DNA from 4 places in the Sutcliffiella sp. FSL R7-0096 genome. Region 3 is predicted to be linked to each of the others. Evidence: riboswitches for the same ligand, from Rfam matches in the RefSeq annotation. Region 3 holds a riboswitch; each other region holds the start of a gene.
The links. Region 3 has a riboswitch for S-adenosylmethionine ahead of MKY77_RS02945 (YezD family protein). Riboswitches for the same ligand answer to the same signal wherever they lie in the genome.

Region 1 (7,496 bases), 200 kb from region 3:
AAGCGACCCTCGCTCTTCCCTGACACGATTTTGCAATCGACGTTGTCCTACCGCAAAGATAGCCGGTACCACAAAGCCTGTCAAAATCAGTCCGATCAACATCACTACTGCTAAATACACAGAGAAAAACGAAATGAAAAATATCGTACTTAAAAAGATGAGCACTAGCACAATCGGTGGATAAAATACGCGAAGAAAGAAATTCTGCAAGCTCTCCACGTCCCCCACAATCCGTGCAAGCAAATCGCCGCTGCGATACTTCTGAAAAATCTGTGGCGCAAGGGGCTCTATTTTTTTATAAAAAGAAACGCGTAGATTACTTAATATTGTAAAGGTCGCCCTATGCGAGTATAGTCTCTCGCCGTAGCGGCTGAATGCCCTCGCAAAACCGAAAAGCTTCAATACCGCAATCATCACCGTCAACGTATAGATCGGTGGAGCAAGTGCCGCCTTGGAAATGAGGTAACCACTAGAGGCAAACAGCCCCACAGCCGTAATCCCTGCAGAGAATCCGAGCAAAATGGACAGGAGTATGTCTTTCTTTTCCAACATGACCAGTTTCACAACATGTGCTAATTCTCTCATCCTGCGCTCCCTCCTTGCTGGGCAGACACCATTTCACGGTAAGCCGGTACTGCTTCGACCAGCTCTTCATGTTTTCCTCGGGCGATTAATTCACCTGATTCGAGCAGTAAAATGGAGTCCGCTTTTTTGATCGTATGCAGTCTGTGTGCAACGGTAATGACAGTCGACGTTTTGGCCAGTTCCTTCATGGAAGCTTGCAATATCCGCTCTGTCTGCAGATCGAGTCCTGTTGTTGGTTCATCGAACAGGATAACCGACGGCTTTTTCAAAAAGGCCCGTGCCAACGCTAATCGCTGCTTCTCCCCTCCGGATAATCCTCTTCCCGCTTCTCCGATCCTCGTTTGGAAGCCTTCAGGTAAAGATTCTATTAACGTCAGGATTCCCGCTTTCTCCGCAGCGGCTTTTATTTCCGCTTGTGTCGCTTCCGCTTTTCCACCGATAGCGATGTTCTCTGCTATTGTTCCGGAAAAAAGATAAGGATTCTGCGAGATATAGCTCACACGGTCAAACCATCCTTTTTCCTCATATTCAAATAATGGTTTTCCATCCACCAGCACTTCGCCTTCTGTCGGGCGGATCAACCCTGCCATCAGGTTGAGCAATGTTGATTTTCCCGCACCACTTCGACCAATCAAGGCAAGCTGCGTATAGGGCGGAATATCCACTGATAAATTATTTATGGCAAAGCCTTGTTCCCCATAACGGAAGCCCAGGTTTTTCAATTGGATAGAAGGCGGACCGTCCTCTGTTGTTAGGGATTCGTCTCCCCATTCCATAGGTGCCTCCTCTTCTGCGAGCTCATCTGTCACTTTTTTCGCTGCTCCCATGCTTCCGCGCCCTGTATGAAAGGCGCTTCCAAGCTCCTTCAGGTAAAGGTAGAACTCAGGTGCCAATACCAATACGAAAAAAGCAGTAAAGAACGTCACATTTTCAAAAACAACAAGCTGTAATCCTACCTCAAGCGCGATCAATCCGATGGCAAGCATCGAAATGAACTCAAGCATCAAGGAAGATAGAAATGCGATTCTCAACACTTCCATCGTCGCATCACGGAAGCTTAAGCTACTGCTTTCAATTGTTTCTTGTTGCTTGGCAGAGCGACCGAACAGCTTCAACGTCGTCAGCCCCTGCAAGGTATCAAGGAACGTTCCGGAAAATGCGTTCAGTTTATCCATCTGCTCTTCTGATTTCTTCTTCGTTTTCAAGCCTACGACAATCATGAAAATCGGAATGAACGGTGCTGTGACCAAGATGATCAACCCTGTATTTACATGCTGGCTGAATGCAGCAATCAAGATCATGATCGGGATGATGCTCGATTGGATGACCTGTGGCACATACCTGCTGAAATACGGATCAATTTCATCCACCGCATCCATCATGACGCTCACCTTTTGGCCAGATTGACCTTTTAGGGAAGCTTGAACCGGGCTATTAGAAAATTTACGGAGCAAGGCAATCCGGAAATCGCGTTTTACTTTGGCAGCAAGCTTCACGCCGGTGAGACCGCTCCAATAGGCCAATGCCGCTCTTGCAGCCAATACCGCAAGAAGCCCCCCAAGGAATGGGAGGATCTCTTGGAACGTGTGGCCCCTTAGGAACACGCGATCGACGATGGTGACAAAGAAATACGCCTGCCCGATGACCGTCGCCCCTGTCAGGATGGCGATTAGGATTAGCGTCATTCTTGTGCCTCTATGTGATTTTGCGATCGTTTTTAAATCAGTCATATCGTTAAAACCCCTCTTTTCTGTAAGTGAAAATCGGATGGAATAGTTTAGTTAGTGAAAAACTTCACATACTTTATAGTTAACATTATATAACATGCCCGTTTGAATTTCTTCTTTTGGGATTGACCATTTTATGACATATTTATGTTTTCCCTCTTCCGTTATTAAAGTAACGGATTTTTCAAGCTACAATTGGGCCCTCCTTTTCATGTGAAGGGATTTTTTTGCGTTATGATGGGATTAAGAGGAGATATGACGGAATTCTTTCCACTTATGAAGGGATTTCTCTCTCTTGTGAAGGGATTAATTTTTTGAAATTCCTCCATGACACCAAATCTATAGGAATGGCAGTCGTTGTGAGGGAATTGAACAAGTTAACGAAGGAATTAAGCGTTATTGTGAAGGGATTAGTTGAAAGATCTACTATACAAAGTAATTTTCATCAAACGTATTAATCATTTACAAAAATTCCATACTTGCAACTTCTACCCCACCCCTTTACCGCATAAAATTAAATCATTCAGAAAAAAACATTGCATTTCCCCCTTACCTGTTGTAAATTAGTAAAATAATTAAATTGTTCAGATAATTAAATAGTGAACTTTCTTATCCAGAGAGGTTGAGGGAATGGCCCGAAGACACCTCAGCAACCAGCAGCGCCCGTTAGATCGGACGTTGAAAAGGTGCTAATTCCAGCAAGCTGTGATGCTTGCAGAGATGAGAAGAATGAACTTTTGATAGAAAAGTCTTCTTCTTATAGAAGGCTTTTTCTTTTTATTCTCGGCCTTTTCTTATCTCTGAAGCTCCCCTGTTGCTTTCCGTTCTAGGTGTTCGCTTCCGCGGGCGGTCTTGTGAGCTTCCTCAGCTTATGCGGGGCCACCCTTGACACGCTTCTCCCGCCGGAGTCTCACACCTTGGAAGACTGAATCCCCATCCACTCTGCCTATAGAAAGTCGTCACTTGCAAATATAGGAGGCCTTTATCATGTATAAAACGGAAACGAAGCTTGCGCAAATTGGAAACCGCTCAGAAACTGCCACTGGAACCGTCAATCCGCCTGTTTATTTCTCCACTGCCTATCGACACGAAGGGATTGGGCAATCAACAGGTTATGACTACACAAGAACCGGAAATCCGACGCGACATGTGTTGGAAAAAGCGATTGCAGACCTCGAGGGCGGCGACCAAGGGTTTGCCTGTAGCTCCGGCATGGCTGCGATTTTGACGATCCTTTCCCTTTTCAAGACCGGTGACCATCTTATCGTATGTAAGGATTTGTACGGCGGCACATACCGTCTTTTTGAAGAAGGCTATAAGAAATGGGGACTGTGTTGTAGCTATGTGGACACGACCGATCTTTCACGTATCGAAGACGCAATCACTCCACAGACGAAGGCCATTTTTGTGGAGACTCCAACCAATCCCCTGATGGTAGAAACAGATCTTGAAGCCGTTTCCCAGCTTGCGAAAGCTCACGGAATCCTTTTGATCGTTGACAATACGTTCTACACTCCTGTTCTATTAAACCCCATAACATTAGGCGCAGACATCGTCATTCATAGCGCCACCAAATACCTTGGCGGGCATAATGATGTGCTCGCAGGACTCATTGTCGCAAAAGGCGCGGAGCTTTGTGAATCACTCTCCCTCCACCATAACGCAGCTGGCGCCGTGCTGAGTCCATTCGATTCGTGGCTATTGATTCGCGGGATGAAGACTCTCTCCCTTCGCATGGAACGGCACGAAAAGAATGCGAAGCGAATTGCTGATTACTTGAGACAACACGATGCCATCACAGATGTGCTGTATCCGGGAAGGGGCGGGATGCTCTCCTTCCGAATCCAAGATGAGGCATGGGTGAACCCGTTGCTCCAGAACCTCAACCTCATCACTTTTGCCGAAAGCCTCGGCGGCGTAGAAAGCTTCATCACGTACCCTGCCACCCAGACACATGCGGACATCCCGGAAAAAATCCGCATCGAGACCGGTGTTTGCAACAGGCTGTTGCGCTTTTCGGTCGGCATTGAAGACGCAGAAGACTTGATTGAAGACTTAGAGGCGGCGCTAAAGGCTGCTTCCATCCAAAAGGAGGTCCTATCGTGAGCCATTCTTTTCAAACGAAGCTGTTGCACAATCGCCACAAGGTAGACAAGAGCAATGGTGCTGTCAGCGTGCCCATTCAACATGCTTCCACCTTCCATCAATCAGATATCGATTCCTTTGGCAAATATGATTATGGCCGTTCTGCCAATCCGACCCGGGAGGCCCTCGAGGAAACGATCGCCCAGCTGGAAGAAGGAACAAGAGGTTTTGCCTTTTCATCCGGGATGGCGGCGATTTCGACTGCTTTCCTCCTTCTCTCACAAGGGGATCACGTATTGATCTCAGAAGACGTTTATGGTGGTACTTACCGGATGGTTTCAGAGGTGCTGACCCGCTATGGAGTGGAGCATACTTTTGTGGATATGACGGACTTGGATAAAGTGAAAGCAGCCATTCAAGCCAACACCAAGCTTTTCTACGTGGAGACACCATCTAATCCTTTGTTAAAAGTGACGGACATCACGGCGATATCCACACTTGCCAAATCCACGGGAGCCTGGACGTTTGTTGATAACACCTTCCTGACACCGGCACTGCAAAAGCCCCTGGAGCTTGGCGCGGACCTTGTCCTTCACAGTGCCACCAAGTTCCTATCCGGACATAGTGATGTGGTGGCAGGACTTGCGGTGGCAAAGGATCCCGTACTTGCGGATCGTTTAGCCTTTTTGCAAAATTCCTTCGGGGCCGTACTTGGTGTCCAAGATGCTTGGCTCGTCTTAAGAGGACTCAAGACGTTGCATGTCAGGCTCGAACAGTCACAAAAGTCAGCCTACAAGATTGCTAGTTACCTAGAAAAGCATCCTGCTGTAAAGAATGTCTATTTTCCAGGATTGACGACCCATCCCGGTTTCACGCTTCAACACAGGCAGGCTCAGGGACCAGGTGCCGTTCTTTCTTTTGAGCTACACAGTGAAGGAGACCTCCGGAAATTTGTCGGTGAGGTGGAGATCCCCGTATTTGCCGTTAGCTTAGGGGCAGTGGAATCAATCCTCTCCTTCCCGGCGAAAATGTCCCATGCGGCGATGCCAGAAGCAGAACGGTTGAAACGTGGCATCTCGAATTCTTTACTTCGCCTGTCAGTAGGCCTCGAAAGTGCGGATGATTTAATAAATGACTTTGAACAGGCATTACAACAGATAACTACAGCTAGAAATGCAGACCTAGAACAACGGAGGGTATATCATGGGAATCTTAGATAGTTTACAGCAGGACAAAATATTGATTGCAGACGGTGCGATGGGGACCCTCCTCTATTCCTTCGGATCGGATTGTTGCTTTGAGGAGCTGAACCTGTCGCATCCTAGTCAAATTTATAACATCCACAAGGCTTATCTTAATGCCGGTGCGAACCTCATCCAGACAAATACGTATGCGGCCAATTATCATAAACTAGAGCGCTACGGGTTACAGGATCAGGTGAAAGAAATAAACAGCGCAGCGGTAAGGCTGGCCAAAAAAGCGGTGGCAGATCAACCTGACGCCCATGTGGTGGGTACAATTGGCGGCATCCGTGCCATCAAGCCTGAAGCCATTCCGCTTGAGGAGATCAAACGCACCTTCCGGGAGCAGCTTTACTGCCTGCTGCTTGAAGGGGTGGATGGGATCTTGCTGGAGACCTTCTATGACCTCGAGGAACTGGAAACAGTCTTGCAGATTGCTAGAAAAGAAACGAACCTGCCCATCATCGCCCAGGTTTCCCTTCAGGAAGTGGGCTTCCTGCAGAACCGCGTGCATATCACAGATGCCCTCAACCGCTTGGAATCACTTGGTGCAGATATCGTTGGCCTCAATTGTAGGTTGGGACCTTTCCACATGATTTCGACGCTCGAGGAGGTATCGATTCCAAAGCATGCCTACCTTTCTGCTTATCCTAATGCGAGCCTTCCCTCCTATGTCGACGGGAAGCTGGAGTACGAGAGTGATGCCGAATATTTTAAACAAACGGCATTGGCTTTTCGGGATCAGGGTGTGAGTTTGCTAGGGGGCTGTTGCGGGACAACGCCTGCCCATATCCAGGCTTTCTCCGAGGCGCTTCAGGACGTAGCTCCTTTAAAAGAAAAGCAGGTAAAGCGAAAAGAAAGAAAAATCATCATCCCTTCGCAAAAGAAGGACGTGCCGACACCTATTTTTGAAAAGGCAAAAAAGGAACAATCCATCATCGTGGAGCTAGATCCACCGCGTAAGTTGAACACAGAAAAATTCATGAGCGGCGCACAGGCGTTGAAGGATGCGGGCATTGATGCGCTAACGTTGGCGGACAATTCCCTTGCCTCCCCAAGGGTCTGCAACACCGCACTCGGCTCGATCGTGAAATCGGACATCGGCTTGCGCCCACTTATCCATATCACCTGTCGCGACCGAAATCTCATCGGTTTGCAATCCCACTTGATGGGACTGCATCAGCTAGGCATCCACGATGTCCTGGCCGTGACTGGTGATCCGACGAAGGTCGGTGATTTCCCTGGGGCCTCCTCCGTTTACGATGTGACGTCGTTCGGACTGATCAATATGATCAAGCAATTCAACCAGGGCGTCTCCCTTTCCGGAAAAGAGCTTGGGGAACGCACCAACTTTTCTGTCGGGGCAGCCTTCAATCCGAACGTGCGCGTCATCGATAAGGCCGTCGAACGGCTGGAGAAAAAAATAGATGCGGGAGCAGACTACTTTATCAGTCAGCCCGTCTTTTCAGAGGAAAAATTATTGGAAGTCTATCATGCTACCAAACATATCGATGCCCCCATCTATATTGGCATCATGCCGTTGATCAGCAGCAGGAACGCAAATTTCCTTCACCATGAGGTGCCGGGAATCAAGCTGACTCCACAGGTGCTTGAAGCGATGAACCATCACCAGGATGACCCGCAGCAGGCAAGCCTTGAGGGGCTGAACATCGCGAAGGGGCTGCTGGATGCGGCACTTGAACTATTCAATGGCATCTATCTGATCACACCATTCATGCGTTATGAACTGACAGTCGAGCTTGCCACCTATGCCAAAAAATACGGTCCGTTCCATTCATCCAGGAGGGTTCAAAATGTCTAAACCTATCACACTACTAGAACAACAGCTGCAAAAGAA
Region 2 (7,496 bases), 2.3 Mb from region 3:
CGAACCAAATTTTGAAATGTCCAGACCTTGGAAATTCTTGTCCGAATATCCTTATCCAATTGTCCGAACACTCTATTTTTCTACCTGGAAAATGTCCAAACCCACCCGATAATTGTCCGAACCTTTTTAGCACCCCAAAAATGCACTGTTTGAACCCGTCTTTCATAAAAATAGAGGTAAATAAGCATGCCGAACAATGTAACTCCACAGCTCCTACTTATCTTAAGTAACCCATCACAAAACTCACCCTAAAAACAACCACCCTACTTACCAAACCAAACCACATTAAACACATTCTCCACAAGCATACGTCCGTCCGTACCATCTGACTTACTCCACCAAATATGCCTTCTTCCATCTGCATCTTCCCGAACCCAAGCCAACGAAGTGCCTTTATTCAACACTACAGGCTCACGATCAGAAGAACCCACTGGTGGTTCAGAAATCTTCACAGCTTCTTTTTCCTTCAACGCCACCAAATACAATGACGACTTAAATTCTTTCGAACTCTCACTGGTTTCTCGTCCCCGTGCCACCACAATTCTTTCATCATCCACCCAGTCGAAGTCTACATCCGCATACCCTTTTGGCGTATGTGTCTTTTTATAATTAGGAATTATGGTGCTAGTCGTTAGAACTTTGTTTTTGACGCCGGCTGTCATGCGACCACCACCCTGAATAGAGGCTAGAAGAGGTTTGGTTGGCGCCCATTTTATCCAATTGGGATCAAGCAAGATCTCCCCAAGTGGTATGAAAAGTTTGTTTTCTTTCACATACACACTGAGCATGTTGCTGTCTGCAGACCACGAAGCAGTCGGCGCGACCACCATTGCTAAGCTTTTCCCATCATGTGACCAGGAAAAGTTTTCTACATCCACCGATAGTATAGAGATGTCATCATACTTCAGGGGAGATCCAATGGTGTGGAGAGGGGTGACTTTTACATCCATTTCATGCTCTTCTTTTTCTATACCCCAATGAACTTCGTAAAGTCTAGGGTGGCTCCATCCGTCAGGAAATAATGCCGCACTTGCTGAAGCAATTAAATTGACTCCATTCCCGTCCCAAGTAAAATTAGATACACCTCCAGTAAGTTGATGAATAATCGGCGTACCGGAAGAGAGCTCCACTACACACAGGATGGATCCAGTCAAGAATGCAAACGTATGGTCAACCGGGTTCCATAGGGGATCATGACCAGCGATTTTGAGCTTAGTGGAACTGTTGGTTTCTGTGTTATATAACCATATCTCTGGTTCTTCTGATTCTTTATCTATCTGTCTTGCTTCATAAACGAGCCATTTCCCATCAAAAGACCAGCTGAAATTCCCTACATTAATGTTTTCATGTATGGCTCTCTCCTCTTTGCCATCAAAGAGCCATAACGAGTGGTATCTTGTAAAAGCTGCTGTTGGTTGGTCATTTGCTGCGGCAAAAGTAGCGTTAGGGGTGAATATAATCATGATGACTAGCAAACAAATCCATAAATATTTCATGGTTCGAAACCTCCTAAAATATTCCTAACAGTTAGTGTTACCATCTACGTTCATTTCATGAATAAAACAAAATCAGAATTTAAGTTGAAATTAGTGAAAAAGATGGTATAGTAAAGTAGTGGAATTATTCCAGGTTATATTTTTTTAAAGATTTGTGCAAACGGTTACGCAATAAAATGCAACCGTTATCATAGTAGAGTGTAGTTAATAAGGGAGTGTATCATGATTGAAAAAGATATGGTGGAAAGAAGCAGTTGCCTATCAGGTATATCCTAGAAGTTTCATGGATTCCAATGGGGACGGTATTGGTGATTTACGAGGAGTTATTTCTAAACTAGATTATTTAAAAGATATGGGTATAGATGTTATTTGGATCTGTCCGATGTATAAGTCTCCGAATGTGGATAATGGCTACGATATCAGTGATTATCAAGATATCATGGAAGACTTCGGGAACATGGCGGATTTCGATGAGTTACTAGAAGAAGTGCATAACCGCGACATGAAGCTTATCATTGATTTGGTAATCAATCATACTTCTGATCAGCATGAATGGTTCATTGAATCAGCATCTTCTAAGGACAATCCAAAACGCGATTGGTACATTTGGAAAGATGGGAAAGACGGCAAGGAGCCAAACAACTGGGAAAGTATTTTCAATGGTCCAGCTTGGAAGCTGGATGAGAAGACTGGCCAGTATTACATGCATATCTTTGCTACAGAACAGCCAGACTTAAACTGGGAAAATAAAGACGTTCGCTTTGCCTTGTACGATATGATCAACTGGTGGTTGGATAAAGGGATTGACGGATTCCGTGTGGATGCTATTTCTCATATCAAAAAAGAGCCTGGATTCCCAGATCTGCCTAATCCAAAAGGATTAGATTATGTTCCATCTTTTGATTACATGATGAATGTAGAAGGTATTCAAAAGCATCTTGAGGAATTGAAAGAGCAAACGTTTGCGCGCTACGACATCATGACTGTCGGGGAAGCAAATGGTGTGAAGCTGAACCAAGCAGATGAGTGGGTTGGCGAAGAGAACGGGAAGTTTAATATGATCTTCCAATTTGAACATCTTGGTCTTTGGGAAAAAGGAACAGAAGGCGGAGTAGACCTTCTTCAACTGAAAAAGACATTGACGAAATGGCAAAAAGGTTTGGAAGGAAATGGATGGAATGCTTTATTCCTTGAAAACCATGACCAAGCTCGTTCTGTTTCTACATGGGGTAACGATACAGAATACCTAGTAGAAAGTGCAAAATCCCTTGGTGCATTGTATTTCTTAATGCAAGGAACTCCTTTCATCTACCAAGGTCAAGAACTTGGGATGACGAATGTGAAGTTTGACAGCATTAACGATTATGATGATGTTGGAATGAAAAATCTTTATGACATTGAGAGTGCTAAAGGAGAGGAGCAAGCTCAAAAAGTGATGGAAATCATCTGGGCTAAAGGCCGTGACAACTCCCGTACTCCAATGCAATGGAACGACGAGTCAAACGGAGGGTTCACAACGGGCACTCCATGGATGGGCGTGAATGAAAACTACAAAACCATCAATGTGGAGAAGCAATGGAATGACCCGGATTCCGTATTAAGCTTTTATCGCGACATGATCAAAATCCGTAAAGAAGAAGAGGTATTTGTCTATGGTGAATATAATCTGATTCTTGAAGATGATACACAAGTTTACGGTTATACAAGAACACTTGATAACAAAGTGGCGGTTGTATTATGTAACTTGAGTGAAGAAGAAGTAAATGTAGAGCTTGATGGCCTTGAGGTGGATTCTGCAGACCTTCGTCTTCAAAACTATGAAGTTGCTGCACATGAAGATGTGTCTGAGCTGACATTGAAGCCTTATGAAACTCGTGTTTATGTGGTAGCGAAATAATATATGCTGGGAAAGCCTCACCAATTTGGGTGGGGCTTTTCTTTTTTGGTAGGAGAAGAGTTTTAGGTAGGAGGAAGGTAACGAATTTTCTAGGCGGCGATGATGATGAAGACCTCTGATTCGATAAAATCTAATGTGAGAGGTCTTCATCAACCCTATGAGAACGTCAGTTTGGTAAGGAAGGAAAGAGGGAGGTCCTCATTGGCCTTATGAAGACGTCAGTTTGGTGATGAGGAGAAGAAAGAGGTCTTCATCAACCTTATGAGGACGTCGGTTTGGTAGAAATGTGAAGAAAGAGGTCTTCATCAACCTTATGAGGACGTCGGTTTGGTAGAAATGTGAAGAGAGAGGTCTTCATCGACCTTATGAGGACGTCAGTTTCGTGAAGGTGGTAAGAAAGAGGTCCTCATCAGCCTTATGAGCACGTCTATGTCATGAAGATTGGAACGAGAAGTGAAAACCAATCGGGCTTGTTCCACATTAAATTACCATTTTGTTTACTATTAAGACAGCCTGGCACATATATTATCGTAATTACCTCTTTGGTAATCCATTTCTCTTAATGAAATAACTAGTCTTTATCTTTTTCCCTATTTGGAAAATAAGGGGGCAGAATATTGAGTACAATTGTATGGCTGTCAATCATATTTGTATTGTTAATATTAATGATCATTAGTATTTATTTTTTCTTTATTGGTAGGCGTAAACAAGAGGCGGTACAAATTTTCACTATAGAGAGTTTTATCCATGCTCACCATATGAATACAGACAATCCTCATAAGCAAGGCATAGTTGATAAGATTAATGATTTTTTTGAGAATACTGAGGAAGCAGATAGTGATAGTGGAGAAGACAGTGAAGACGGAGGGGAAGATGGTGGACATTAATTTACAAAATACCTGCTACTTTTAATATCCATTAAAAAATATAAAAAAAACCATTGACACTTCTCCTTTAAGGCAGTAAAGTAATACTTAATTCTTTTAATAAACTAAATATTTCGATCTCTTATCAAGAGTGGCAGAGGGACTGGCCCTATGACGCCCAGCAACCGTTCCATTTGGAATTGGTGCTAAATCCTGCAAAACAGTGATGTTTTGAAAGATAAGAGAGGGACAAGTCTATTTGATTTCATTTAGCGCTCAAACCTCTCTTTCTTGGAGAGGTTTTTTTATTTTATTAAAGCAATAAAGCAAAAAAAGGAGAGCGGAAATTATGAGCAGAAACTTTATAAAAAAAGGAATAGTGGCATTAACAACAGCGACTTTATTATTGACAGGGTGCAGTGGTGGAGGTGACACTGCTGCAAGCAGTAAGCCAAAGGGGCCGATTGAAAATGTACCAGAACAGTTTGCAAATGGAGAAGGTGCAAAAATTAAGGTAATCCGAAAAATTGGCGGGGATGATCATACGGCTCAATTTTTAGCTGGAGCGAAAGAGGAAGGGGAGTCCCTTGGGTTTACAGTGGATGTATTCACTGCAAATGGTGACAGTGCCAAATTCCATGATGCAATTAATCAGACTGTTAACCAAGATTATGACGGGGTGATTATTTCACACGGTGATGATGCGGCAACAGTGGAAGGTGTCCAGCAGCTTGTCGACAGTGGCAAAGAAGTGGTGACATTCGATTCCAATGGAGATCTTGCAAACATTGAAGGAGTTACATTAACTTCTCAAGATGATGAGGAGCTGGCAAAATTAGCACTTGACCAACTCGTTAACGATTTCAACGGGGAAGCAAATGTGGTGTATCTGTGGGTAGACGGATTCCCGCCAATGGTTCGACGTAACAATGTGTACAAAGAAACGTTAGACAATAATCCAGGTCTGAACGAAGTGGAACGCTTTGGAGTTGCTGCGGCAGATACTTCCGTTCAAACACAGAACGCGGTTGCGGCAATGTTGAACAAGCACCCTAAAGGAAGCATTGATGCAATCTTTGCCACATGGGATGCATTCGCAGTTGGAGCAGCGCGTGCGTTGAAAGAGGCTGGCAGAGAAGAAATCAAGATTTACGGCATTGATGTTTCCAATGCGGACCTACAGGAAATCGGTACGGAAGGAAGTCCGTGGAAATACACTGCCGCTGTGGACCCGAAATTGATTGGTGCGGTAAACCTTAGATTGCTAGCAAAAAAACTTGCCGACGAAGAAACTCCGCAAACTTATGACTTGGAAGCTTCCTTAATCTCTCAAGAAGAGCTACAAAAATCAAGCGAAGCCGTAAACATGGGCAACCTCTCATCTGTTGTGGAGGGTTGGGGAGAGTCGGACGCTTTTCTAGAAGAGTGGATGAACACATTGAAAGAGCATTACAAAAAATAATAGACTACACTCTCTTCATCAGGAGGGAGTGTTTGTATGTTTAAAGAAAGGGGGAGCAGAATGACAAACACAATACTTGAAATGATAGATATATCCATAGAATTTCCTGGGGTGAAAGCACTGGACCAGGTGACATTTACCGCAAAACCTGGGCGTGTGCATGCCTTAATCGGCGCCAATGGTGCTGGGAAATCGACGTTGATGAAAGTGCTGTCTGGAGCGTACGATCATTTTAGCGGGGAAATCAAACTCGGAGGAAAGCAACTTTCAATTTCTAATCCAACTGACTCCCAACAAGCAGGAATGCAAATCGTTTATCAGGAAGTGGATGCGGCGTTAATACCAACTCTCACAGTTGCAGAAAATATCATGTTGCAAGAGACGGTGCAGCACGCTGGTAGCAAGCAGTGGATCCATTGGAAAAATGTACATAAGAAAGCAGCCGCACAATTGGAGAAGTTGAATAGTAATATCTCTACCAAACGGCTGGTAAGCTCGCTGACATTAGCGGAGAAGCAAACTGTCCTCTTAGCAAGAGCCATTTCAACAGATTGTAAGTTTTTGATTTTAGATGAACCAACAGCACCTCTTAGCAACAGGGAGACAGAAAAACTGTTTTCCGTCATCAAGAGATTGAAAGAGGAAGGGGTGGGGATCATCTTCATCTCCCACCGGATTCCTGAAATTGTGAAAATCTGTGATGAAATAACCATTATGAGAAATGGACAAGTGGTAAACCGGGATATGGTGGCAAACCTGACACCGGAAAAGATAGTCGAGTGGATGCTCGGTCAGAAACTGGAGCAGCAGTTTCCGGAATACAATCCAACCATAGGTGAGACTCTGCTAGAAGTAGAAGGATTCAGCGACCAAACTATAGTAAAAGATGTAAGCCTCCATGTAAAAGCAGGGGAAGTTGTTGGGATAGCTGGACTTGTTGGAGCGGGAAAAACGGAGCTGTGCAAGGCATTGTTTGGATCATCTAAAACGACAGGGACCATAAGAATCAAAGGAAATACGATTAAAGTAAAAAGCCCTCACATTGCGGTACAAAACGGACTGGCATTTGTTCCAGAAGAAAGGAGAAAAGAAGGTCTCATCCTCCATGAATCCGTACAAGCTAATTTGATTTCCGCCAATCTTCACGCATTCACGAAGGCTCTGCATTTCCTTGATAAAAAAGCACAGAAAAGCAAATCTAAGGAAATCATCCAAGCATTGGGAATTAAAACACCATCAGCCGAAACAAGTGTCCACACCCTTTCAGGAGGGAATCAGCAAAAGATCGCCATCGGTAAATGGCTGGTCTCTGATGCGGAAATCTATATTTTTGATGAGCCGACAAAAGGGGTCGATGTTGGCGCAAAACGGGACATTTTTGAACTGATCGCCGCCCTAGCGAAAAGCGGTAAGGCCATCATTTACGCTTCATCTGAACTTTCTGAGATAGTTGGATTGACCAATAGGGTGTATGTCCTTTACGACGGCGAGGTTACTAAAGAGCTTTCCACCGCAGAAACAGACGAGCAAGAGCTTTTATATTTCTCAACAGGGGGACTAAGTAATGAAAACTGACATACCAGTACAAGACAATGCGAAACCGGTCTTCCGTTTTGAATTGTTCGATTTTCTATACAAATACGGGACCATCATCACCATTTTTGTATTAATTGCCGTGTTTGCCTTTGTAAATCCAGCATTCATCCAATCAAATAATGTCATCAATATCTTAAGGTCCATATCGATCGTTACGATTATCGCGATTGGCATCACCA
Region 3 (7,496 bases):
AATAGGTAGATTTTTGTAAATTCCTACTATTATTTTACACCTATCATCGTCCTAGAAAAAGGTAGAAAAATAGAAATCTTTTTGAAACCTTTAGGAGGAATGACCCGTATATAATAGCGGAAGGAAGTTTTGGAAGGGGGATCAGGATTCCAAAGGTGATTGCCTTCAATACAACAGGAAAGGAAACGATGGCTTATGACGATGTTTGGATTGGACATGATGACGCTCTACTTTTGGTGCCTCATCATCTTTGGCGGCTTGACGCTGATCTATGTTTTATTATCTGATGTGGTGGACGTGATATTTGACGTGTTACCTATTGATCCAGCTCTTATCTTTTCATTCTTTACCGTGTTCGGAGCAACAGGCTATCTGGTTGAAAAGTATTCGCCGCTATCAGGCTTGCTGGTGTTGGCCATTGCCACCGTCCTTGCACTTCTACTAGTCATTTTGCTTCACATCTTTGTTTTTGTACCAATCAAGTCCGCCGATTCCTCACTCGGCTATACAGACGATGACTTAAAAGGAAAGCTTGCAAGAGTCATCATCTCCGTTCCGAAAGATGGGTTCGGGGAAGTCGTACTGAGCATCGGGGGAAGCACCGTTTCACGGTCTGCACAGAGCTTTGAGAACGAGGAAATACCTTATGATACGGAAGTCCTGATCATCGATGTCCAAACCGGGGTGGTCTCTGTCACTCCATACGAAAAGGTTTTAGAAAACTATAATAAATAGGGGGAAGAGAAAATGCCTGAAATCGTAATTATCATTGGTGCCGTCGTCGCACTGATTTTTGTCCTGATTGTCGTTTTCGTAGCACGCTACAAAACAGTCGGTCCAGACGAAGCGCTAATTATCACTGGTAGCTACCTAGGTGGCAAAAATGTCCACACAGACGAAGCAGGAAACAGAATCAAGATTGTACGAGGTGGAGGTGCGTTCATCGTACCGGTATTCCAACAATCTGAACCATTAAGCTTGCTATCTATCAAACTGGATGTGAAAACACCGGAAGTTTACACGGAGCAAGGTGTGCCGGTCATGGCGGACGGAACGGCGATCATCAAGATCGGCAATTCCATCGGCGACATCGCAACAGCTGCAGAGCAATTTTTAGGAAAAAGAAAAGAGGATCTGGAAAACGAAGCGCGTGAAGTACTAGAAGGTCACCTTCGTTCCATCCTAGGTTCCATGACAGTAGAAGAAATCTATAAGAATCGTGAAAAATTCTCGCAAGAAGTACAACGTGTCGCATCCCAGGATTTAGCGAAAATGGGATTGATCATCGTATCTTTCACAATCCGTGACATTCGTGACAGCAACGGATACCTAGAGTCCCTTGGGAAACCACGTATTGCGCAAGTAAAGCGTGACGCAGACATTGCAACAGCGGAAGCGGACAAAGAAACTCGTATCAAGCGTGCGGAAGCGGCAAAAGATGCACAACGCGCAGAGCTTGAGCGTGCGACTGAAATCGCAGAAGCGGAAAAAGAAAATCAAATGAAGGTTGCCGAGTACCGCCGCGAGCAAGACATCGCGAAAGCCCGTGCTGACCAAGCGTATCACTTAGAGGAAGCGCGTGCGAAGCAGGAAGTAACCGAGCAACAGATGCAGATCCAAATCATCGAGCGTCAAAAGCAAATCGAGCTTGAGGAAAAAGAGATCCTGCGTCGTGAGCGTCAATACGACTCCGAAGTCAAGAAAAAAGCCGATGCAGACCGTTACTCTGTTGAGCAAGCTGCATCTGCTGATAAGATGAAGCAAATGGCAGAAGCGGATGCACATAAATATCGCATTGAAGCAATGGCAAAAGCGGAAGCGGAAAAAGTACGTATCGACGGTCTTGCGATTGCCGATGCACAAAGAGCGCAAGGGGAATCCGAAGCAGAAGTCATCCGCCTGAAAGGTCTTGCAGAAGCGGAAGCGAAAGAGAAAATCGCAGAAGCATTCGAGCAGTTCGGTCAAGCGGCTATCCTAGACATGATCATCAAAATGCTTCCTGAATATGCGAAGCAAGTCGCAGCTCCACTTGGCAACATCGACAAGATCACGGTTGTCGACACTGGCAGCAGCGGTGAAAACGGCGGCGCTAACAAGGTTTCTGGCTATGCAACAAACCTGATGTCCACTCTACAGGAATCCCTGAAGGCATCTTCCGGGATTGATGTAAAAGAACTTATCGAAAACTTCTCAGGTAAAGCGAATGTGCGTCACAGCATCGACAGCTTGACCAGCGAAATCGCTACAAGCAAAAAGAGCGAAGAGAAGAAGACAGAAGAATAATTATGAGCTTTAGCCCCCATCTGCAGCTGCTACTTCCGAGAAGTAGTGATGCGGGTGGGGGTTTTGTTTTCGGGAGGATGCTAACCGCATTTCTCGAAATTTTCATTTTAATTGCATATAGCACACCGAATAGGCTAATATGTTATCAGTAGTGGATTACAGGTTCACTACTTAGTGGTATTGGTAAATATAACTATCTTATCAGACAACATAAAGAGCAGGACAAGACATAGATATAAAAGAGGGCTTAGTTAAATATAATTTTAGGATGATGGGAAATGAAACGAGCTAGGGTGATTTATAACCCAACCTCTGGACGTGAGTTATTTAAGAAGCACTTGCCAGAAGTGTTGGTTAGATTAGAAAAGGCTGGTTATGAGACATCATGCCACGCAACAACCGGACATGGAGATGCAACCGTAGCAGCGAGGCTTGCTGTGGAGCGCCGTTATGACCTGGTTGTGGCAGCTGGTGGAGACGGTACGATTAACGAGGTGGTCAACGGGCTTGCCGAACAAGAATACCGACCGCTGCTTGGTGTGATACCAGTCGGAACAACCAATGACTTTGCTAGAGCATTGGACCTTCCACGCGATGATATTTTAGGTTGTGTCGATGTCATTGCAACAGGGGTTCCGATGCCTGTTGATATTGGAAAAGCGAATGACCAGTACTTCATGAACATTGCCGGTGGCGGGAAAATGACCGAGCTATCCTATGAAGTACCGATTAAAATGAAAACGATGCTGGGACAGCTTGCCTACTACCTCAAGGGGATCGAGATGCTTCCTTCCATTCGTCCAACAAACGTAACGATTGAATACGACGGGAAGATTTTCGAAGGCGAAATCATGCTTTTCCTCGTTTCACTTTCCAATTCGGTTGGAGGATTCGAGAAACTCGCACCTGATTCCTGCATGAATGACGGCATGTTTGACATGATCATCCTTAAAAAGGCAAACATCGCCGACTTTATCCGGATTGCCTCATTGGCGCTTCGCGGCGAGCATGTGAAGGATCCGCTTGTCATCTACACCAAAGCCAATCGGGTAAAAGTAAACACGCACGAAAAAATGCAACTTAACCTGGATGGAGAATACGGTGGACTGCTTCCGGGCGAGTTCGTTAACCTATACCGTCATTTAGATGTAATAGTAGCTGAAAAGCGTAAAGAAATCGAAATGGCTAAATGCCAATAGAAATACATTCTAAAATGGTGCCAGACCCCCAAACATGGGATTCTAGCACCATTTTTATTTTCCTATAACGTAGACAAGGAAAAATATGTTAAGGTTTAAGAAGAAGTACGGGGTGTAAAGGGGGAAGTAGCTTGAAGAAAATAGGGGCTTTATTCTGTTTGTTATACCTGTTGACGGCTTGCAGTTTAGAAACACAAAAGGAAGCGGACCCAGTAATGGATATCTCGTCCCTCTCGCTTGGGATGGGGGAAAATGAGTATGGGACGGTTCAATATGTCCGCTACTCCATGATTCTTACATATAGTGAAAATCTAAAAATAAATGAAAAAACGTTGGAGCCTTTACTTGCAGGTTGGATTGAGGAGCGTATGCTTGACCATGAAATTGAGTTGGCGGATGAGATTGGTAACGGCCAGTTAAAGCTGGAAGGAAAAGTGACCTTTGATTCTAACGGCCTGACAAAACGAGATATTATTACCTATGAAAAAATAGAGGAAACCATCCAAGGAGTTATGTTTGAAACAAAAGCTGGAAAGATGTATCAAGCCGTGCTGGTGAAAGATGGAACGAAGCTTAAAAAAATCGGTAAATAAACGGAGTTGGATAGGACCAACTTCCTAAAATCGAAAAAATCCAAAAAAACTGTCAATATCATTGTTGACAATTCATATAAGTATGGTAGGATTAATTTTATTAAAAACAACACAAATGAAACGCTTATCTAGAGCGGCTGAGGGACTGGCCCGTTGAAGCCCGGCAACCTGCGAACAGCAAGGTGCCAATTCCAGCAAAATGGATACCCATTTTGGAAGATAAGGTGCAGGATACATACAATGCGCCTTTCCATAATGGAAGAGGCGTTTTTTATTTGGTGAAATGGAGGCGAGCCAACTGGCACAATCGGAATGGGATGATGTTGTAACTCACTTGGAAAGGATGCTGCAATCAATCAAATTTGGATCTATCACCCTTGTCGTACAGGATGGAAAAGTCATTCAGATAGAAAAAAATGAGAAGGTTCGCCTTCAGAAAAAATAAATATTGCCAGAATACAGTTGGTGATTGGAGCAAAGGGCGAAGACTCCTTCGGGAGGTAGCGCTTAGTGGAGACCCCGCAGGCTTGCCGAGGAGGCTCCACAAGCGCCCCCAGGAAAGCGTAACCCGTTGCGTAAATCACCAACGTGTTTAATGACATTTTAAAAATCAAATAAGCGCTGACCAGACAAACTGGAGGCGGTCTTTTTACATGATGCTTAGCTCGCATGCACAAGCACATATGTAAAGGGGCTGCCTTTTTTCGTTGGGAAAGAAAGGAGCAACAAGAAGATGAACCAGAAAATAACGTATGAAAGTTGGAAGGAGATATCAACAGACTTTGAGGTACATGATCCTTCAAAAGGCGCAAATGCCGTCTTGGAATGGGCTTATCAGGCCTATTCATCAGATGATATCATCTATGCCTCAAGCTTTGGGGCCGAGGCGGTGGTCCTGATCGACCTGATTCAAAGAGTAAAACCGGATGCCCATATTGTGTTTTTAGATACAGATCTGCATTTTCCGGAAACCTATAAGGTCATTGAACAGATAGAAAGTAGATTCCCGGAATTGCAAATCGAAAAAAGGAAGCCAGCGCTAACCTTGGAAGAACAAGCATCAGCGCATGGCACGGCCCTTTGGAAAAGAGATCCTAGCCTCTGCTGCCACATTCGCAAGGTGGAACCGCTAAAAGAAGCGCTCACGCCAAGGAAGGCATGGATATCCGGTCTCAGAAGGGAGCAGTCACCAACCCGGGCCAACACAAACTTCCTGAATCGTGATGATAAGTTCAAAAATATTAAAATCTGTCCGCTCATCCATTGGACATGGGAGGATGTTTGGGATCACATCCGTATCAGGAGGCTTCCTTATAACGAGCTCCATGACCAAGGATATCCAAGCATCGGCTGCTTTCCCTGTACACAGGCAGTCGGCGCAGCCGGAGATTCCCGCGCTGGCCGTTGGGCGGGGAGTGGCAAGACGGAGTGCGGACTGCATACAAACTAAGGTTGTCTGGGAAGTGAAGGAGGAAAAAGCATGTTAGTTACGATGGCCGTCATCGTTGGTCTATTTTTCGCCATGAATATAGGGGCGAGCGGTGCGGCGGCATCCATGGGTATCGCCTATGGATCAGGAGTTGTCAAAAGAAATCTTGCCTTGGTTCTGTGCGGGATTGCGGTATTCTTTGGGGCATGGCTTGGCGGGGGCGAGGTCGTCAAGACGATGGGAAGTGGGATTGTGCCGCAAAGCACCTTTACCGTTGCCATTGCACTGATTGTGATTGCATCTGCGGCTCTATCTTTATTTTTAGCGAATGTGTTTGGCATCCCGCTTTCCACGAGTGAAGTGACGGTCGGTGCAGTCGTCGGTGCCGGAATCGTCTATCAATCTGTCTTTGTCGGAAAGCTCGCCTGGATTGTTTCGTTCTGGCTTTTGACCCCTGTCCTTGCATTCTTGCTTGCAATCGGGGCCACCTGGGTGCTGAAACATAGAGTGATAGATCGGTGGGTTAAATCATCCCGGGCCGTTCCGATATTGTCGGTGCTTGTCGTGGTGATGGGGGTGTTCGAGGCATTCTCGGCAGGGATGAACAATGTAGCTAATGCGGTGGGACCTCTTGTCGGGGCAGGCATCATGAGCACCGGACAAGGAATTCTCTGGGGAGGATTGTTTGTTGCACTTGGCGCACTATTGCTCGGCCAGCGCGTCATGGAAACGAACGGAAAGAAGATTACCAAGCTACGGTTGGAGGAAGGGTGCGTGATTTCGGGCACTGGAGCCGGGATTGTTACGGTGGCCTCAGTGTTTGGAATCCCGGTGCCCCTGACACAGATCACAACGTCTTCGATTATCGGAATCGGCTTTGTGAAGCAAGGGCGTTCGGTTTTGAAGAAGGACATTGTCGTACAGCTGCTCGTTGTGTGGGTGGTATCGCCGGTGTTGTCGATGGTGCTTTCCTATACACTGATTCACTTATTGATCGAGCGGAATGTGTATCCGGTGATTGCGATGATCGGGGTGTTGGTATCGGTGTTCGGGGTGAAGTTTTTGATGCAGCGCTCGGGAGTTGGATCGGGGACGGCGGTTGTGTCGACAGGGAGTAAGGAGTGAGGGGCGGTTGCCGGAAGCTTTTGGCTCGAAGGTGGTGCTTCGGGTGGGACGAAATGTACAAATGTCTGAAGTTTTGGCGAACTTGTCCAAAGATTTGCTGAACTTGTCCGAAATTTCCTCCAACTTGTCCGAAGATTGGCCAAGATTGTCCGAACCAATTTTTCAAGTGTCCGAACACCCAGGTAAACTTGTCCGAACCACGCAATTTGTTGTCCAAACCGCATAGAAAAAAGTACAGAACTTGTCCGAACAAGCGCAATAGTTGTCCGAACGATTTTTTACAGGCAAAAAACACAAGATTTTCTAATTGATTTCATTTAAAAACCAAAATCCATTCAAAAAAGAGAGGTAACCAAAAATGACCCTACCAAAACCACACGGCGGCACACTTGTGCAAGCCTACCAACCAAACTATGACACGACCAATCTAACAAAAGAAATCCAAATAGACGCAATCGCACTTAGTGACTTGGAACTCATCGGAGTCGGGCTTTTCAGTCCGCTCACAGGCTTCCTTAACAAATCCGACTACCAATCTGTCGTCGAAAACCTCCGACTCCGAAACGGCACGGTCTGGTCGGTCCCTGTCACACTGCCCGTCACAAAAGAAGTAGCAAGCACCTTACAACAAGGGGAAACCTATAAGCTTACCCACCAACAGACCACATATGGAGTCATCACCGTTTCGGAATGGTACGAACCGGATCTCCATAAAGAGGCTCATGAAGTATACAAAACGGAGGAACTCGCACATCCCGGGGTCAAGCGGTTATTCGAACGGGGCGACATATACGTGGCGGGGGAAATCAAGCTAACCAAAAAACCAGACAAAGGGGTAGCCCAGGATGTCTGGATCGAGCCAAAAGA
Region 4 (7,496 bases), 540 kb from region 3:
ACCGTTCTATCCTTATCAGTCTTCCCACTCCATCCATAACCAAACGGCTCTACGACTACTACTTTATTACTCTTGCTCAACTCATTCATAAGTGGCTCAAAATCCAGTACTGGCGCTGAAGTTCCTAATCCAGGAAGTAGAACAATAGTATTTGCTCCCTCACCTTCAACATGTACATGCATACGGTTACCATCCACTTCCACCAGTTGTCCTGTAGCTTCAAACTTGTTCTTTTCGAAGAGAACCATTACATGATGAAACGCCACCCACAATACAACCATACTTATTAAGCCTACTGATATATACTTCAATATTTTGCGGAAACTGAATCTCTTCTTAGTGTTCATCTTTTCCTCTACTTTCTTTTATAAAAGTTACATTCATTACCTATACGAAGTAGACATTAAATTAGTTCCACAGTTTAATCCAATTCCCGACTCTAGTTTTATCTGCTTTCAAATTCTAATTCGTCTATAATCTCTACCGCTTTCAAAACAGCCCATTCTCCTATCAGTAAATCAGGAAGTGCATCTTGGGACAAGGGTCCCCATGTGTGCTTCTTTTCAGAAATGGGTAAATGATTCTCATAACTTGTTTTTGAAGGAGTGAGATAAATGAATAGGAACATAGAGAAGGTTGCCATTATTACTGGTGGGTCCTCCGGAATTGGCAGGGCAAGTGCAATCAGACTCGCCAAAAGTGGTGTAAAGGTAGCGATACTTGATTTGAAGGAAGAGGATGCCGAACAGCTCAGACAGGAAATAGCGGAAGCCGGTGGAGAAGCGATGGCACTCCAGACTGATGTTTCCGATACCAAAGATCTTGAGGCAAGCTTCAAGCAGGTGCTCGATCGCTGGGGACAGCTTGATATCGTCTTTGCAAATGCAGGGATAAATGGGAAAGTGGCACCTATTGAAGATCTTGATGAAGAAGATTGGAATCAGACCCTGAACACCAATCTAAAAAGTACATTCCTGACCGTAAAGCATGCAATTCCCCATATGAAAGCCCAAGGTGGCAGTATCATCATCACCAGCTCCATCAATGGTACAAGAACCTTCCGTGGTTTCGGAATGTCCGCTTACAGTTCCTCCAAAGCAGGACAAGTTGCTTTTGGAAAGATGGCGGCGCTTGAATTGGCAAAATATCATATTCGGGTCAATATAATCTGTCCAGGGGCGATAGAAACGAATATCGAAAAAAACACCTTCCCAGAGGAAGAGGAACTCAAAAAAATCAAGATTCCCATTGAGTATCCCGATAGCTCCCACCCCTTAGAGCATCAACCAGGCAAGCCGGAACAGGTTGCAGACCTCATTTCTTTTTTGGCCTCAGATTCTTCCAGTCATATTACTGGCAGCCAAATCTTTATTGATGGAGCAGAATCCCTCCTCTAGAGTCTTTGCAAGTAAAAAAGGTGAGCCACATGCTTACCTTTTTTACTTGCAATCTATTGATTTACACTGCCAGGTGGTACATCTTTCTCTTCCTGCCCTATCGCTTCCATTCCAATTTGCTCTTGTACATCAAATTGCACCTTTTTATCAGCCAATTGTTCAGTAGCAAGTTTTAAATCAGGCTGGATATTGTTATTTTTAGCAGATTGCTCATTCCAATCTTTCAATACCTTCACCTCCACTGAATCATATTCCTAAGTATGTGTTAGAATATCTTATTTTATAAGGATTGGGATAAGGTTTTCCAAACAATGGTCCATCCAATGACCTATTTCTTTCCCACTCTGCATGATGCTAAAATAGCTATTGGTAAACTATTTGAGTCAAGGGGCTTTATATGTTAATTAAGAATAAGAGTACTGATATAATAATTCAGAGATAAGTACATGCTACACCTTAAGTTCCTTCTAATATTTTTTATTTTTCAAAAAAACGTTGACATCCATTCACAACCGTTATAAACTTATCATCATTCAAATAAAAACTTATTTTCTTATCCAGAGAGGTGGAGGGAACGGCCCTGTGAAACCTCGGCAACAGGCTTTTTATAAAGCACTGTGCCAATTCCTTTCAAGCAATCATGCTTGGAAAGATAAGAAGAGCATAAGCATGCACGGGCGCTAACCTCTTCTTACTTGCTAAGAAGAGGTTTTTTGTATTCTAAACCCGAGTTTTCCAATTGAATAAATTTAGTTTTCTTATCCAGAGAGGTGGAGGGACTGGCCCTGTGAAACCTCGGCAACAGGCTTTCTTGTGAAGCACTGTGCCAATTCCATCAAGCATTAACGCTTGAAAGATAAGAAAGAGCATCTACATAGCGATGTCCTTTTCTTGTCTTTCCAAGAAAAGGGCATTTTTATTTTCCAATAAGGAGGAAACATCATGATCACATTCAAGAACGTCAAAAAGGTCTACAAAAGTGGCGAGCAGGAAGTACATGCGCTAGATGGCATCGACTTGAGCATTGAAGAAGGCGAGATTTACGGAGTCATCGGATTCAGCGGTGCCGGAAAGAGCTCTCTCCTTCGTTGTGTGAATCTGCTAGAGAGACCAACATCAGGGAAAGTTCTCGTCGGTGGAGTAGATCTTTCAAAACTATCACCCAAAAATTTAAGAAATGCTAAAAGAAAGATTGGAATGGTCTTTCAACACTTTAACTTACTTAACTCGAAAACGGTATATGAAAACGTAGCAATGCCCCTTCTTATCAGTAATGTTAAAAAAGCGGACATCCAAACAAGAGTCGAGGAGCTTCTCGACTTTGTAGGGCTTGGTGATAAGAAGGATAACTATCCTGACCAACTTTCTGGTGGGCAGAAGCAACGAGTCGGAATTGCCAGGGCATTGGCCACGAGACCTTCCGTCCTGCTATGTGATGAAGCGACATCAGCCCTTGATCCACAAACAACAAGCTCCATCCTTCAGCTTTTGAAAAAGATAAACCTGGAATACAAAATCACCATCCTGATGATCACCCATGAGATGTCAGTCATCCGGGATATTTGCGATAAAGTGGCTGTCATTGAAAAAGGCAAAATCATTGAACACGGTTCGGTTTTTGACCTATTTTCCAATCCTAAGACCTCAACTGCACGGAACTTCGTCAGTTCTGTCTTGAATGATAAGTTGCCTTCATCGATTAGGGATCTAGTTAGTCAAAAAGATGATCACCAAGGAATTTACCGAATCAACTTTGTCGGTGCTTCAGCTGGCCAGCCCTTCCTGTCCCAGGTGGCTAAGAAGTTCCATGTGGATGTGAATGTCCTTTTCGGAAACATTACCGAACTGCAAGGTGTTCCCTTTGGAAACCTGGTTGTGGAGTTAAAAGGGGAACCTTCCGAAATCAAACGCGCTTTATTTTTCATACAACAAGAAAAAGTATTAGTGAAAGAGGTGAATGCACATGCGAGTTAGTTCCGATCAAATTATTGACGCCTTATTAGAAACCTTATCGATGGTCAGCTTTTCCCTACTATTCTCCGTACTGATTGGCTTACCACTTGGTGTGCTGTTAGTTGTGACGAGAAAGGGACATATTCTAGAAAACAATGTACTATTTAACTTTTTAAATCCAATAATCAACGTTTTACGTTCGATACCTTTCATCATTTTACTCGTAGCGATCATCCCGCTTACGAGACTGATAGTGGGAACCTCCATTGGAACCGCCGCCGCAACCGTACCGCTCATCTTTTATGCGGCACCATATTTTGCAAGATTAGTAGAAAATTCGTTGTTGGAAGTGGAACCAGGTGTACTTGAAGCCGCAGAGGCGATGGGGGCTACACCAAGACAGATCATTTTTCGTTTCCTTTTACCGGAAGCGTTGAGTTCGCTGGTACTTGCCATCACCATCGCAACCATTGGCTTGATTGGGGCTTCCGCAATGGCAGGGGCCGTTGGAGGCGGTGGCCTCGGTGACCTTGCGATTACATACGGCTATCAACAGTTCGATGAAATCACCATGTTCATCACCGTTGCCATCCTGGTCGTGATGGTCCAGGCGATCCAAAGCTCCGGAAACATTTTATCCAAAAAAATCAGAAGACGATAGGGAGAGACAAACATCATGAAAAAATTACTTAGCTTTGCTATTTTAACCATTCTTTTACTAACAGCAGTAGGGTGCTCCAATGACAGTGACACCATTAAAATCGGAGTGAGCGGCACCGACAATCGAATTTGGGACTTTGTAGCGAAGAAGGCGGAAAAAGAAGGACTGGACATTGAGATAGTCAGTTTCTCCGATTATGTACAACCGAACCTAGCCTTGGCACAAAAGGAACTGGATGCTAACGCGTTTCAGACCATTTCCTACTTTGAAGCATTTATCAAAGAGCATGATCTAGATCTAACACCGATTGCCACAACCGTTATCGCACCAATGGGTCTATACTCAGAGAAGTATGAAAACGTGGAGGATATCCCGGAAGGCGGAAAAATTGCCGTACCAAACGAAGCGACCAACATGGGTAGAGCATTTTTACTCCTTCAAGATGCAGGCCTTATCACTCTTACGGAGGATTTTGACGGGAACGGTTCATTGGACAAAATCGTGGAAAATCCAAAAAATCTTGAAATCATCCCGGTAGTAGCAGGTCAAACGCCACGTGTTTTACCAGACGTAGCTGCTTCCATCATCAATAACGGAATTGCCGTTGATGCTGGCTTTAACCCTACAGAAGACTCCATTTTCCATGAAGATGATACTGCAACACCATACATCAACATCATTGCTGTCCGTACCGAGGATAAAAATCGTGAAGACTTACAGAAGCTTGCCGCACTGTATCAAGAAGACGATGTGAAAGAATTCATTGAAAAAGAATATAAAGGCAGTACGATTCCCACGTTTGTTCCATTAAGTGAAATCGGCGTTGATACTAATAAAGAATAAGGAGTGATTTACATGGCAATAACCCTTCCACAAGTTGATGAAAAAACAGTCATCATTAAAGAGGATATTAAACATAAGCAAGCACTCTATCTATCTACCAGCCATCAGATTCATGAGAGACCGGAGATTGGAAACGAGGAATTTTTCGCTTCTTCCCTTCTTACCTCCATCTTAAGAGATGAAGGATTTGAAGTGAAAACAAATGTTGCAGGACATGAAACAGGATTCATCGCTACTAAAAAGTCAGAGAAGCCTGGCCCCTCCATCGGTTATCTTGCAGAATATGACGCTCTCCCTGGCATCGGTCATGCATGCGGACACAATATCATCGGGACAACTAGCGTCGCAGCCGCGGTCGCTCTAAGTAAAGTATTAGATGAAACTGGTGGTGAAGTCACCGTGTTCGGTACACCAGCTGAGGAAGGCGGCCCGAATGGCAGTGCCAAAGGAAGCTTCGTTAAACACGGTCTAGTACAGCATCTCGATGCAGCCTTGATGGTTCATCCGGGAAATGCAACGAGATTAACTGGCCCAACACTCGCTGTCGATCCATTGGATTTCGAATTTATCGGAAAGCCTGCCCATGCTGCCGCATCTCCCCACGAAGGAGTAAATACACTAGATTCTGTCATTCAGTTATTCAATGGCATCAATGCACTGCGCCAACATGTAACAAATGATGTCCGGATTCACGGCATCATCACTCATGGTGGCGATGCACCTAACATTGTACCGGAATACGCAAAAGCACGCTTCTATATAAGGGCTGCGACTCGAGAAGGATTGAATGAAGTAACATGCAAAGTGAAAGCCATCGCAGAAGGTGCTGCCCTTACAACCGGGGCGAAACTTAATGTCATCGCATTCCAGAATGAAGTGGACAATATCTTATTGAACGAGAGCCTGGATGCTATATACAAAGAGATTGTGGAGTCACTTGGAGAAACGGTTGTACTAGAAGGCAAAGCTGGAATCGGATCTACTGATGTCGGCAACATCAGCCAAGTGGTCCCGACCATCCATCCATATATTAAAATAGGTCCTGACACATTGGTCGGTCATACGGAGGAGTTCAAGTCAGCAGCCCGCTCGCCACAAGGTGACCACGCACTGTTGGTTGGGGCGGAAGCATTGGCACTGACCGGCTTGAGGCTCTTGACAGATCCGGAGGTTTTATCGAAAGTAAGAAAGGACTTTGAGTTAGCAAAGAAGACATTATGATATCAATAAAAAAGAAATGTTCAGCGAAGTAATTAGCTGTTCATTTCTTTTTTTAAGCATCCATTTAACCAGTCATAAAAAGAACTCACCTCTTAGTGAAACAAGTTCCATTCTGAATTTTTATAACATTAACACCATCAAATCCTCATCAAAATATGTAGCGCCTATTTTCAACCCGTTCCTATCCACTCCATAAGTAACGAAACCGAGTGAACCATAAAGGCGTTTCGCAGGTTCGTTGCTTGCTGTAACCGCTAGATAAATTTGTTCTATTTCCTTTAGTTCCTTTGCCTTGGTGATTGCCTCGTTCATGAGTTCTTTTCCAACACCTGATTTTCTCTGTTCAGGTAATACGTACATCGCCACAATTGTAGCTCTATGTTTGATTTTCATTTTGGTTTCACATATCAAGGTGACAGTACCCACCAACCTTTTTTCCACAAATGCTCCAAAGGTGTAAATGTGCTCGCTGGACAACCTACCTTCATATATTTCAGAAGAATACTCTAATTCCTCTTCATAACTGGAGCTGAAAGCTTCTGGGTTGTTTTTTAGTGCCTCCAGCCTAATGATTCTATAACTTTTCGCATCAGTTGCTGTTAATCGTCTTATTTCCATAGGGGCTCTCTCCTTTATTCAACTGCTAAGTTAAAAACAACCTTGCGGAAATTCCGAAGGTCAAGGGAATGGACATGCTCAAGAAAGCAAATTTCGATTCATATTTTTCACGCTTCATTTTAAGGATCCAATCTATTATAAACATCATAGCGGCTGGCACGAGACTAAACCAGAATAAAATCACGCCAAAAACCATATGCAAAGCACCCGATACAATGATTTCCGCCTTTTTTTCTTCAGCTTTTATGGAAATAAGTTCACCAATCTTATCGCTTGTTATGGATGCCAGAATCCCGTATGTAAAAATTACTGAATAGCTTAAGAATATACCTAACAAAAGGTGACCTGTATAAGACTCATACGTAGTGCTTTCGCCAAAAAAAGAAGGCAAAAACAATCCCAGCAACAATACCTAAACAGAACCGGAAATAGATGCTGAGATTATCTTTCTTTGCAGCATGGGAACTCCTCCTCCAACATGCAATTAGTTTTCTATAAAACTTTTTTCTATTAATGTTTATCGTTTTCCATTTTCTCAATAATTGCGTCCAACTTCTTCTCGATATTATACAATCTTTTATTTTTATAAGACGCATTAACTAGCAGTCTTCTGATAAATAGAGTAAAAGAAATACTCCCTACTATTAACAGTCCAAAAACAACTACCTGAATAATCATTTCACCCATCACTGTCATCCTCCTTACATATCCGTATACCTCGAGAGAAGGCTATCTGTTTCTACCTACTCTCCTCTTCAAATCCACTTAACTCCAAAATCTCTTCCGCTCTCATTTCAGTCCAT

Region 1: it holds a riboswitch for S-adenosylmethionine, as region 3 does, so the genes downstream of both, MKY77_RS01960 (methionine biosynthesis PLP-dependent protein) here and MKY77_RS02945 (YezD family protein) in region 3, are expected to answer to the same signal.
Region 2: it holds a riboswitch for S-adenosylmethionine, as region 3 does, so the genes downstream of both, MKY77_RS15980 (sugar ABC transporter substrate-binding protein) here and MKY77_RS02945 (YezD family protein) in region 3, are expected to answer to the same signal.
Region 4: it holds a riboswitch for S-adenosylmethionine, as region 3 does, so the genes downstream of both, MKY77_RS05550 (methionine ABC transporter ATP-binding protein) here and MKY77_RS02945 (YezD family protein) in region 3, are expected to answer to the same signal.

What each region holds. Positions count from the first base shown of each region.
Region 1 covers NZ_CP152003.1:344,954-352,449, reverse strand. Annotated here, with positions in the region: gene cydC (thiol reductant ABC exporter subunit CydC) at 1-585, opposite strand, end outside; gene cydD (thiol reductant ABC exporter subunit CydD) at 582-2,315, opposite strand; SAM riboswitch class I at 2,919-3,039, shown strand; gene MKY77_RS01960 (methionine biosynthesis PLP-dependent protein) at 3,300-4,418, shown strand; gene metC (cystathionine beta-lyase) at 4,415-5,617, shown strand; gene MKY77_RS01950 (bifunctional homocysteine S-methyltransferase/methylenetetrahydrofolate reductase) at 5,601-7,460, shown strand; gene metH (methionine synthase) at 7,453-7,496, shown strand, end outside.
Region 2 covers NZ_CP152003.1:3,108,921-3,116,416, reverse strand. Annotated here, with positions in the region: gene MKY77_RS15995 (hypothetical protein) at 264-1,496, opposite strand; gene MKY77_RS15990 (alpha-glucosidase) at 1,723-3,393, shown strand; gene MKY77_RS15985 (hypothetical protein) at 4,011-4,280, shown strand; SAM riboswitch class I at 4,399-4,504, shown strand; gene MKY77_RS15980 (sugar ABC transporter substrate-binding protein) at 4,609-5,721, shown strand; gene MKY77_RS15975 (sugar ABC transporter ATP-binding protein) at 5,782-7,296, shown strand; gene MKY77_RS15970 (ABC transporter permease) at 7,286-7,496, shown strand, end outside.
Region 3 covers NZ_CP152003.1:542,844-550,339, forward strand. Annotated here, with positions in the region: gene MKY77_RS02925 (hypothetical protein) at 202-735, shown strand; gene MKY77_RS02930 (flotillin family protein) at 748-2,283, shown strand; gene MKY77_RS02935 (diacylglycerol kinase) at 2,562-3,482, shown strand; gene MKY77_RS02940 (hypothetical protein) at 3,614-4,075, shown strand; SAM riboswitch class I at 4,197-4,301, shown strand; gene MKY77_RS02945 (YezD family protein) at 4,359-4,520, shown strand; gene MKY77_RS02950 (phosphoadenylyl-sulfate reductase) at 4,809-5,525, shown strand; gene MKY77_RS02955 (inorganic phosphate transporter) at 5,556-6,629, shown strand; gene MKY77_RS02960 (hypothetical protein) at 6,673-6,855, shown strand; gene sat (sulfate adenylyltransferase) at 6,988-7,496, shown strand, end outside.
Region 4 covers NZ_CP152003.1:1,082,041-1,089,536, reverse strand. Annotated here, with positions in the region: gene MKY77_RS05565 (alpha/beta hydrolase) at 1-347, opposite strand, end outside; gene MKY77_RS05560 (SDR family NAD(P)-dependent oxidoreductase) at 615-1,397, shown strand; gene MKY77_RS05555 (hypothetical protein) at 1,451-1,624, opposite strand; SAM riboswitch class I at 1,948-2,056, shown strand; SAM riboswitch class I at 2,153-2,260, shown strand; gene MKY77_RS05550 (methionine ABC transporter ATP-binding protein) at 2,340-3,371, shown strand; gene MKY77_RS05545 (methionine ABC transporter permease) at 3,361-4,011, shown strand; gene MKY77_RS05540 (MetQ/NlpA family ABC transporter substrate-binding protein) at 4,027-4,854, shown strand; gene MKY77_RS05535 (M20 family metallopeptidase) at 4,867-6,075, shown strand; gene MKY77_RS05530 (GNAT family N-acetyltransferase) at 6,196-6,693, opposite strand; gene MKY77_RS05525 (hypothetical protein) at 6,719-7,084, opposite strand; gene MKY77_RS05520 (DUF4083 domain-containing protein) at 7,204-7,389, opposite strand; gene MKY77_RS05515 (DUF2268 domain-containing putative Zn-dependent protease) at 7,433-7,496, opposite strand, start outside.